DNA from 2 places in the Paenibacillus sp. EKM10P genome. Region 1 is predicted to be linked to the other one. Evidence: riboswitches for the same ligand, from Rfam matches in the RefSeq annotation. Region 1 holds a riboswitch; the other holds the start of a gene.
What was found. Region 1 has a riboswitch for S-adenosylmethionine ahead of metA (homoserine O-acetyltransferase MetA). Riboswitches for the same ligand answer to the same signal wherever they lie in the genome.
Positions count from the first base shown of each region.

Region 2: linked by a shared signal. The riboswitch ahead of HFE01_RS19170 (methionine ABC transporter ATP-binding protein) and the one ahead of metA (homoserine O-acetyltransferase MetA) in region 1 are both predicted to bind S-adenosylmethionine.

Region 1 covers NZ_JAALET010000001.1:647,140-650,565, forward strand. Annotated here, with positions in the region: gene HFE01_RS02910 (HRDC domain-containing protein) at 1-141, shown strand, start outside; gene corA (magnesium/cobalt transporter CorA) at 261-1,196, opposite strand; SAM riboswitch class I at 1,746-1,872, shown strand; gene metA (homoserine O-acetyltransferase MetA) at 1,990-2,907, shown strand; gene HFE01_RS02925 (PLP-dependent transferase) at 3,032-3,426, shown strand, end outside.
Region 2 covers NZ_JAALET010000009.1:95,164-98,589, reverse strand. Annotated here, with positions in the region: gene HFE01_RS19175 (methionine ABC transporter permease) at 1-622, opposite strand, end outside; gene HFE01_RS19170 (methionine ABC transporter ATP-binding protein) at 619-1,641, opposite strand; SAM riboswitch class I at 1,778-1,916, opposite strand; gene HFE01_RS19165 (Cthe_2314 family HEPN domain-containing protein) at 2,047-2,766, opposite strand; gene HFE01_RS19160 (UbiD family decarboxylase) at 2,822-3,426, opposite strand, start outside.

The DNA of each region.
Region 1 (3,426 bases):
ACGCTGCTCAAGCCCATTATGCTAAAAGTGTATGGAGAAGAAAAAGCGACGGAAGCAGGGCTGGATCAAATTTATGAGCGACTGCGACTGATTCGTATACGGTTCCGCCATCAGGAGGTACCTGACCGACATGTTGGATAATATAGAGACGATTGAAAGTGTCCTAAAGTACAAATAAGGTGCAGCATAAAAAAGCAGCAGCGAGTTCCTCATAGGACTCGGCTGCTGCTTTTGATGACCAAGCTTGAAAACCAAATAATTCAAACCCAATCCTTCTTGCGGAAAATACAGAACATACTGACACCTAGTGCCACCATAATCCCAATGACGACAAAATAACCATAACGTGTATGAAGCTCAGGCATATTATCAAAGTTCATCCCATATATTCCGGTAATGACCGTCAACGGCATAAATACGGTTGTAATGGCGGTAAACACACGCATGATTTCATTAGCACGGTTGGCGATACTTGACTGATAAGCTTCTCTAAGGTTCCCCATCAAGTCGCGATAAGTTTCGAAAGTCTCCGAAATTTTCACAGCATTTTCATAAATGTCGCTAAAATATTTTTGTAGTTGATCGTCGATAAGCCGCAAATCCCGTTTGTTCAGGGTATTGATGACTTCCTTTTGCGGGCCGAGCACTTTTTTTAGCCATAGAATCTCACTGCGCAATCCGATGATTTCGTTCAAGTGCGACTTTTTCGTATGCATTAGAATGTCTTCTTCCAGCTTTTCAATACGAACTTCAATCCGGTCACCAACCAGAAAATAGTTATCAACGATCAAATCGACCAACAGATACATAAAACGGTCAGGCTGGCTAACTTCCTGCTCCCACAGCATAGGCTTGAGAGTACGAAGCTCATTGATTTTCTGCTTGGTCACCGTAATGATAAAATGGCGGCCGAGAAAAATGTTCAAAGCACGCAAAAATATTTCTTCATCATCAAAACGAATACTATTTACAACGATAAAATAATGGCTTTCATAAATTTCAATCTTTGGACGCTGTTCTTCTTCACTCAAACAGTCTTCTACTGCAAGATCATGCATAGAAAATAAGGGCTGAAGCACTGTCAGATCCTCGACATCGGCATCAATCCAATAAAAGCCTTCTGCCGGTGCAGTGAGCGCCATTTCAATTTCTTCGACAGGGGTAAAAACCCCGTTGTTAACCAAACGGATTTTCATATATGTCACTCCTTATGCTCCGTCGTAACGGAAATACGTTTACCTTAAGCATAAGGAATGGACTCAGTTAGCCAGTTAGCCGGTGCGGGTAAGCGTGCATACCATCAAAAGCAGAAGGCTTTTGGAGCATGCGGAGCCTGGCGTCCCGTCTTTCGGCAAGCTGAAGTCATTCCTATGCTGTTGTTCAGGGATCGCCGCCTATTCGGACTCGGGTCGCCTTCCATTCCGGATTCACCTCACAAATGTTCTTTTTTAGGTTGCCACAGTATCGAAGAAAACACTCTAATCTACACTGTTGCACCGTATTTTTGCCTATTAGCACTTGTATAGTATAACGCTCGGCCTACGGCCTTTCAAGGGCAAAATCATGGGCTAAATCAACAGCAGTCATATGAGCTTCTGCGAAAGGGGGGATATGATTTAACCTATGGAAAAGGTAGACAAAATGTGAATGCAGGGCACAAATTTACAAGTCCATCTTGACGAAGCCTAGCCGATGCATTAAAGTGAACAACAAGAACTTTGTGAACCCAAAATGAATATAGCGAAATCTTATCAAGAGCAGGTGGAGGGACTAGCCCGATGATACCCGGCAACCGGCGATTTTTATCGCACGGTGCTAATTCTTGCAGGACTCGCGCTTTGTACAAAGAAGCGTAGCCCTGACAGATGAGAGAGGCGCATATGGATACAAATATGACCTTTCTCTAACCGAGAAAGGTCTTTTTATTATATGCCCGGCATCTCTACCAGACGATTTTCGCACAACTTACCGATCAAGGAGTGAGTTTACATGCCGATTAAAATTCCAGATACACTGCCTGCTAAGGAAGTACTGGAGGGCGAAAATATTTTCGTAATGGACGAAAGCCTGGCTTATCATCAGGATATTCGTCCGTTGCGCATCGCCATTTTGAATTTGATGCCTACGAAGGAAACAACGGAAACCCAACTGTTGCGTCTGGTCGGCAATACGCCGTTACAAGTGGATGTCACGTTGGTGCATATGAAGTCACATGTATCTAAAAATACATCGCAAGAATATTTGAACATGTTTTATAAAACGTTTGATGAGATCAAGAACAGTCGTTTTGACGGCATGATTATTACAGGAGCCCCCGTAGAACAACTTGAGTTTGAGGATGTGACCTACTGGCAGGAGATCCGGCAAATCTTTGAGTGGACGAAAACAAATGTTACTTCGACCATGCATATCTGTTGGGCCTCACAGGCAGGCTTATACCATCATTTCAATGTTCCGAAATACGGGCTCGACACCAAATGCTTTGGGGTATTCCCACACACCGTTATTAAACCTAAAGTGAAACTGCTACGCGGTTTTGATGAACTGTTTTATGCTCCCCACTCTCGGCATACCGAGGTTCGGCGGGAAGATATTGACCATATTGCCGAATTAGAAGTTTTATCCGAATCCGAGGAAGCTGGAGTGTACCTGGTAGCCACGCTTGATGGTAAACAAATTTTTGTAACAGGGCATTCTGAATATGACCCACTTTCGCTAAAATGGGAATACGATCGCGATATAGCCAAAGGACTGGATATTGACGTCCCCAAAAATTATTATCCTAATGATGATCCTGGACGCATACCGCCCTCGATCTGGCGGGCTCATGCCAATTTATTATTTTCAAATTGGCTTAACTATTATGTATACCAAGAAACACCTTATGATATCGGACCTCAGATTTAAAAATGGGCTTGTAGTTTACCCTTATACAGTACCACCTTGCAGTAGCGCAGCAGTATAGTCTTGGACATCCATTTTTGCAGCATATGTTATAGCACCTACTATGGAAGTGAACAGGAGGATTCATATGAGTGATAAGCAGTGGAGAATCGAAAGCAGATTGGCACAAATCGGTTCAGTAGAGGAGCCAGTAACCGGGGCTGTTAATTACCCGATTTACCAATCTACGGCGTTCCGCCATCCCCGTCTGGGTCAAAGCACAGGGTTTGATTACATTCGGACGATTAATCCCACGCGAAAGGTACTGGAAGAGGCTGCTGCTGCACTTGAATCTGGTGATGCAGGCTTTGCTTGCAGCTCAGGTATGGCAGCGCTGCAAACGGTATTTGCTTTGTTTGGACAGGGAGACCACCTCATTGTATCGCTGGATCTTTATGGCGGGACCTATCGTTTGCTAGAGCGTATTTTATCCAAATTTGGTGTGACCGCAACTTATGTGGATACAAACGATCTCGAAGCACT
Region 2 (3,426 bases), on a different contig from region 1:
GCAATTGTACCAATACGATCATCAGCACGACCGCAACGATCATTACAGCCGTTTCATAACGATAATAGCCGTAGTTGATTGCCAGCGTACCCAGTCCACCGCCCCCGATCATACCGGACATTGCCGTGTAGGATACGAGTGTAACGACGGTAATGGTTAATGCGGCGAGCAGGCCCGGCAGTGCCTCACGTAACAGCACACGCCGGATAATTTGTCCTGTCGAAGCCCCCATCGCTTGTGCAGCTTCAATGACACCCTTGTCCACTTCACGTAGTGACGTTTCGACAAGACGTGCGAAGAAAGGAGCAGCCCCGATAACCAATGGCGGAATGGTTCCCAGCACCCCGGTCGAGGTACCTACCAACGATCGTGTAAAAGGAATAAGTGCAACGATCAAAATGATAAATGGTACGGAACGCAAAATGTTCACGATGAAGGATAATACAATGTATATCACCTTCATCAAAGTCAACGAGGAGCGGCTCGCCAGAAACAACAATATACCGAGCGGCAATCCAATAACGAGGGTGAACAATGCAGATGCCCCGAGCATCTGAAGGGTTTCCAGAGTAGAATTCCCTAGCTCTTCCCAACTCACTTGCGAAAAATCAAGTTCGCTCATTGTCCGATCACCTCCACATCAAGTCCTTGCCCAGATACTTCGCGCAGCGTATTCTCTATATCTTCATGGTTTCCTTCAAAACGAACGATCAGCTGTCCATACGGTACGTTTTTAATCGTAGAGATGGTGCCCTGCAAGATCGCAAAATCAACACCCGTACTTCGAGCCGTACGCGACAGAATCGCATCATAAGTTTTACTGCCCAAGAAGGAGATACGTACTACCTGCGCCGATTCCCCGCTACCTGCTGCTGCAATCGCTGCTTGTAATTCCTCAGGATGTTCTGCCTCCCGCTGGATAAAATCCTTAGTTACCTGATGCTGTGGCTTCAAAAACACTTCCGCCACCGGACCTTGCTCCACGATATCGCCCTCATGAATGACGCCAACTCGATCACATATACTTTGAATCACATGCATCTCATGAGTAATCAATACGATGGTCAAATTAAAGCGCTGGTTAATATCCAACAGCAATTTCAGGATAGACCCTGTCGTCTGCGGATCAAGCGCAGACGTCGCTTCGTCACACAGCAGCACATGCGGATCACTAGCCAGTGCCCGTGCAATCCCTACCCGCTGCTTCTGTCCACCTGAGAGCTGTGACGGATATTTTCCACTGTGTTCTTTCAGTCCCACCAATTCCAGCAGCTCGCGAACTTTCTTGTCTAGCTCCTGCTTTGGGGTATTTACCAGCCGCAATGGAAATGCAATGTTGTCATACACTGTCGCCGAAGACAACAAATTAAAATGTTGAAAAATCATTCCGATTTTTCGGCGTTGCTTCTGTAACTGGGCTTGACTCACAGTCACAAGGTTAACCCCATCTACCCATACTTCGCCTGAAGTAGGGCGTTCCAATAAATTAATACAGCGGATCAACGTACTTTTGCCCGCCCCGGAATGACCAATCACCCCGAATATTTCTCCACGCTTTATAGAAAGGTTCAACCCGGACAACGCATTAACGCGTCGGTTACCTTTACCATAATGCTTGGTTAATTGCTTAATCTCTATCAACGTGCTGCGACCTCCTTCACTTCTTTCTTACCCTGTTAACCAGTTGTCATCTCTCGGGATTGTATAAAATCACTATTTATTTATACAAAAAAGAGCCCCTTTCACAGAATGAAAAGGGCCCCACCTTGCGAACCTTTTCTCATCTGCCAAAATCGCTATAACTCTAGCGGTTTTGTAGGAATTAGCACCATATGTTCCCTCCCGGTGCATTACACCGGGAAAGAACGGGTTGCCGGGCTTCATCGGGCCAGTCCCTCCACCTCTCTGGATAAGAAAAATATGTTAAACTCCAGCTTTAGCTGTCCGTTAAGTTTATATAAAAAAAATAATTCAAGCATTTTTCTGAAACTAGGTTTCAGTATAGATAGTTTACATTGCTTTGTCAAAGGATATTTTCTGTCATAATTATGGGCGCACTGCCCGGTTCTCCCATTGTTTCGCAGTATAAGAAAATGCGTTTGATAGCGACTGGCATACCATTTCCAAGCCCTGCTGCAAATCTTCCAGATGGTGATCAAGATCCTCCAGTTGGATTTTTCCATATAAAGCACGGTGACGTTGCCAGAGATCGTCCTGCATTTCCGTGTTCATATAATGTATTTCCGTATTTCGACGCTTACGCAAGCGATTGATGGCATCGTTGTATGTGTCCTTGATATCATTTAAATTATCAGTCAATACAGGATGCATTTTGAGATACTTGAGCTGTCTCAACACGGTAAAATACGAATAATGCGCCTTATACTGCCCTGTTTTTAAATCATACAAATCATTCATCCAATTACCAAGCTTATCCAAAATAGAGAATACCCGCACAAACCCATCCTTATAAAAGAAAACATACAAAGCATAATCGGATTTTTCCTCCTTGCTCATATCTTCAGCGTATCCGGCTTTCACTTTCATACGGAAAAAGGCGGCAGCATGATGGCTCTGCTCCAGTTCATCCAAAGACGACATCAGACCACGTGTTAAAATATCCGCCTTCCGAAAGTCATGGGTAGGATCACCACTGGCCTGGATTTGCCGTTCCAGCAAATGTAACATGTCTGACATGCTATTCATGGCATCCAGCAAGACGCCATGATTTTCACGTGGGGGCTCGCCCAACAGCTTGCGTATCATGCTTCACGCCTCCTTCATATCTGTAAAATCCGGCTGTTAGATGCTTGAATTGGCGTCAAGCGAAATAACTCGTCCACCGTTGATCTACAAGCTTAACTATATCCTCACGCGGTAGCACCTCATCAGGGTAGCCTGGCTTCATACGTGCATCCACTACAATCGGCAGCTTATAGTTCAGATGATGCAAACGTACTTCGCTGTCGGCGTACATATCTGTAGCGGGGTTAAAGCGTGTGAATACCGTCCACAGGAACGAGGCTTGGGAGCGAACAACTTCTTTGGCATCGTCCACGATAAAGACAAGCGGCCACTCTTGCTCACCCGCAGCTAATCGCTCCAATACACGCGCAGCGAGTTCAGGCTCCTGCTCAAAGGACGAGCCGGATATAACGAGGCAACCTCCGCAATAGGGTTCGATTTCACGAATTCCCGGCAGATCGCCGCCTTCATAAACGCGAGGCAATTCACGCACAGGTTCGCCTACCCCCATCAGAATCGCCTTGCTGCCGTGATTCAGCTTGCGGCCCGTGTAATCGAGTGTATCGTGAGACGTATGGTTAAAAATAAACAAATCTCTGGCTGGATTAAATCGCTCCAAAATGGTTTCTAGCAACAGGTTAAAGTCGGATAAATCGATCACCCGATCCGTCAGCATCAGGA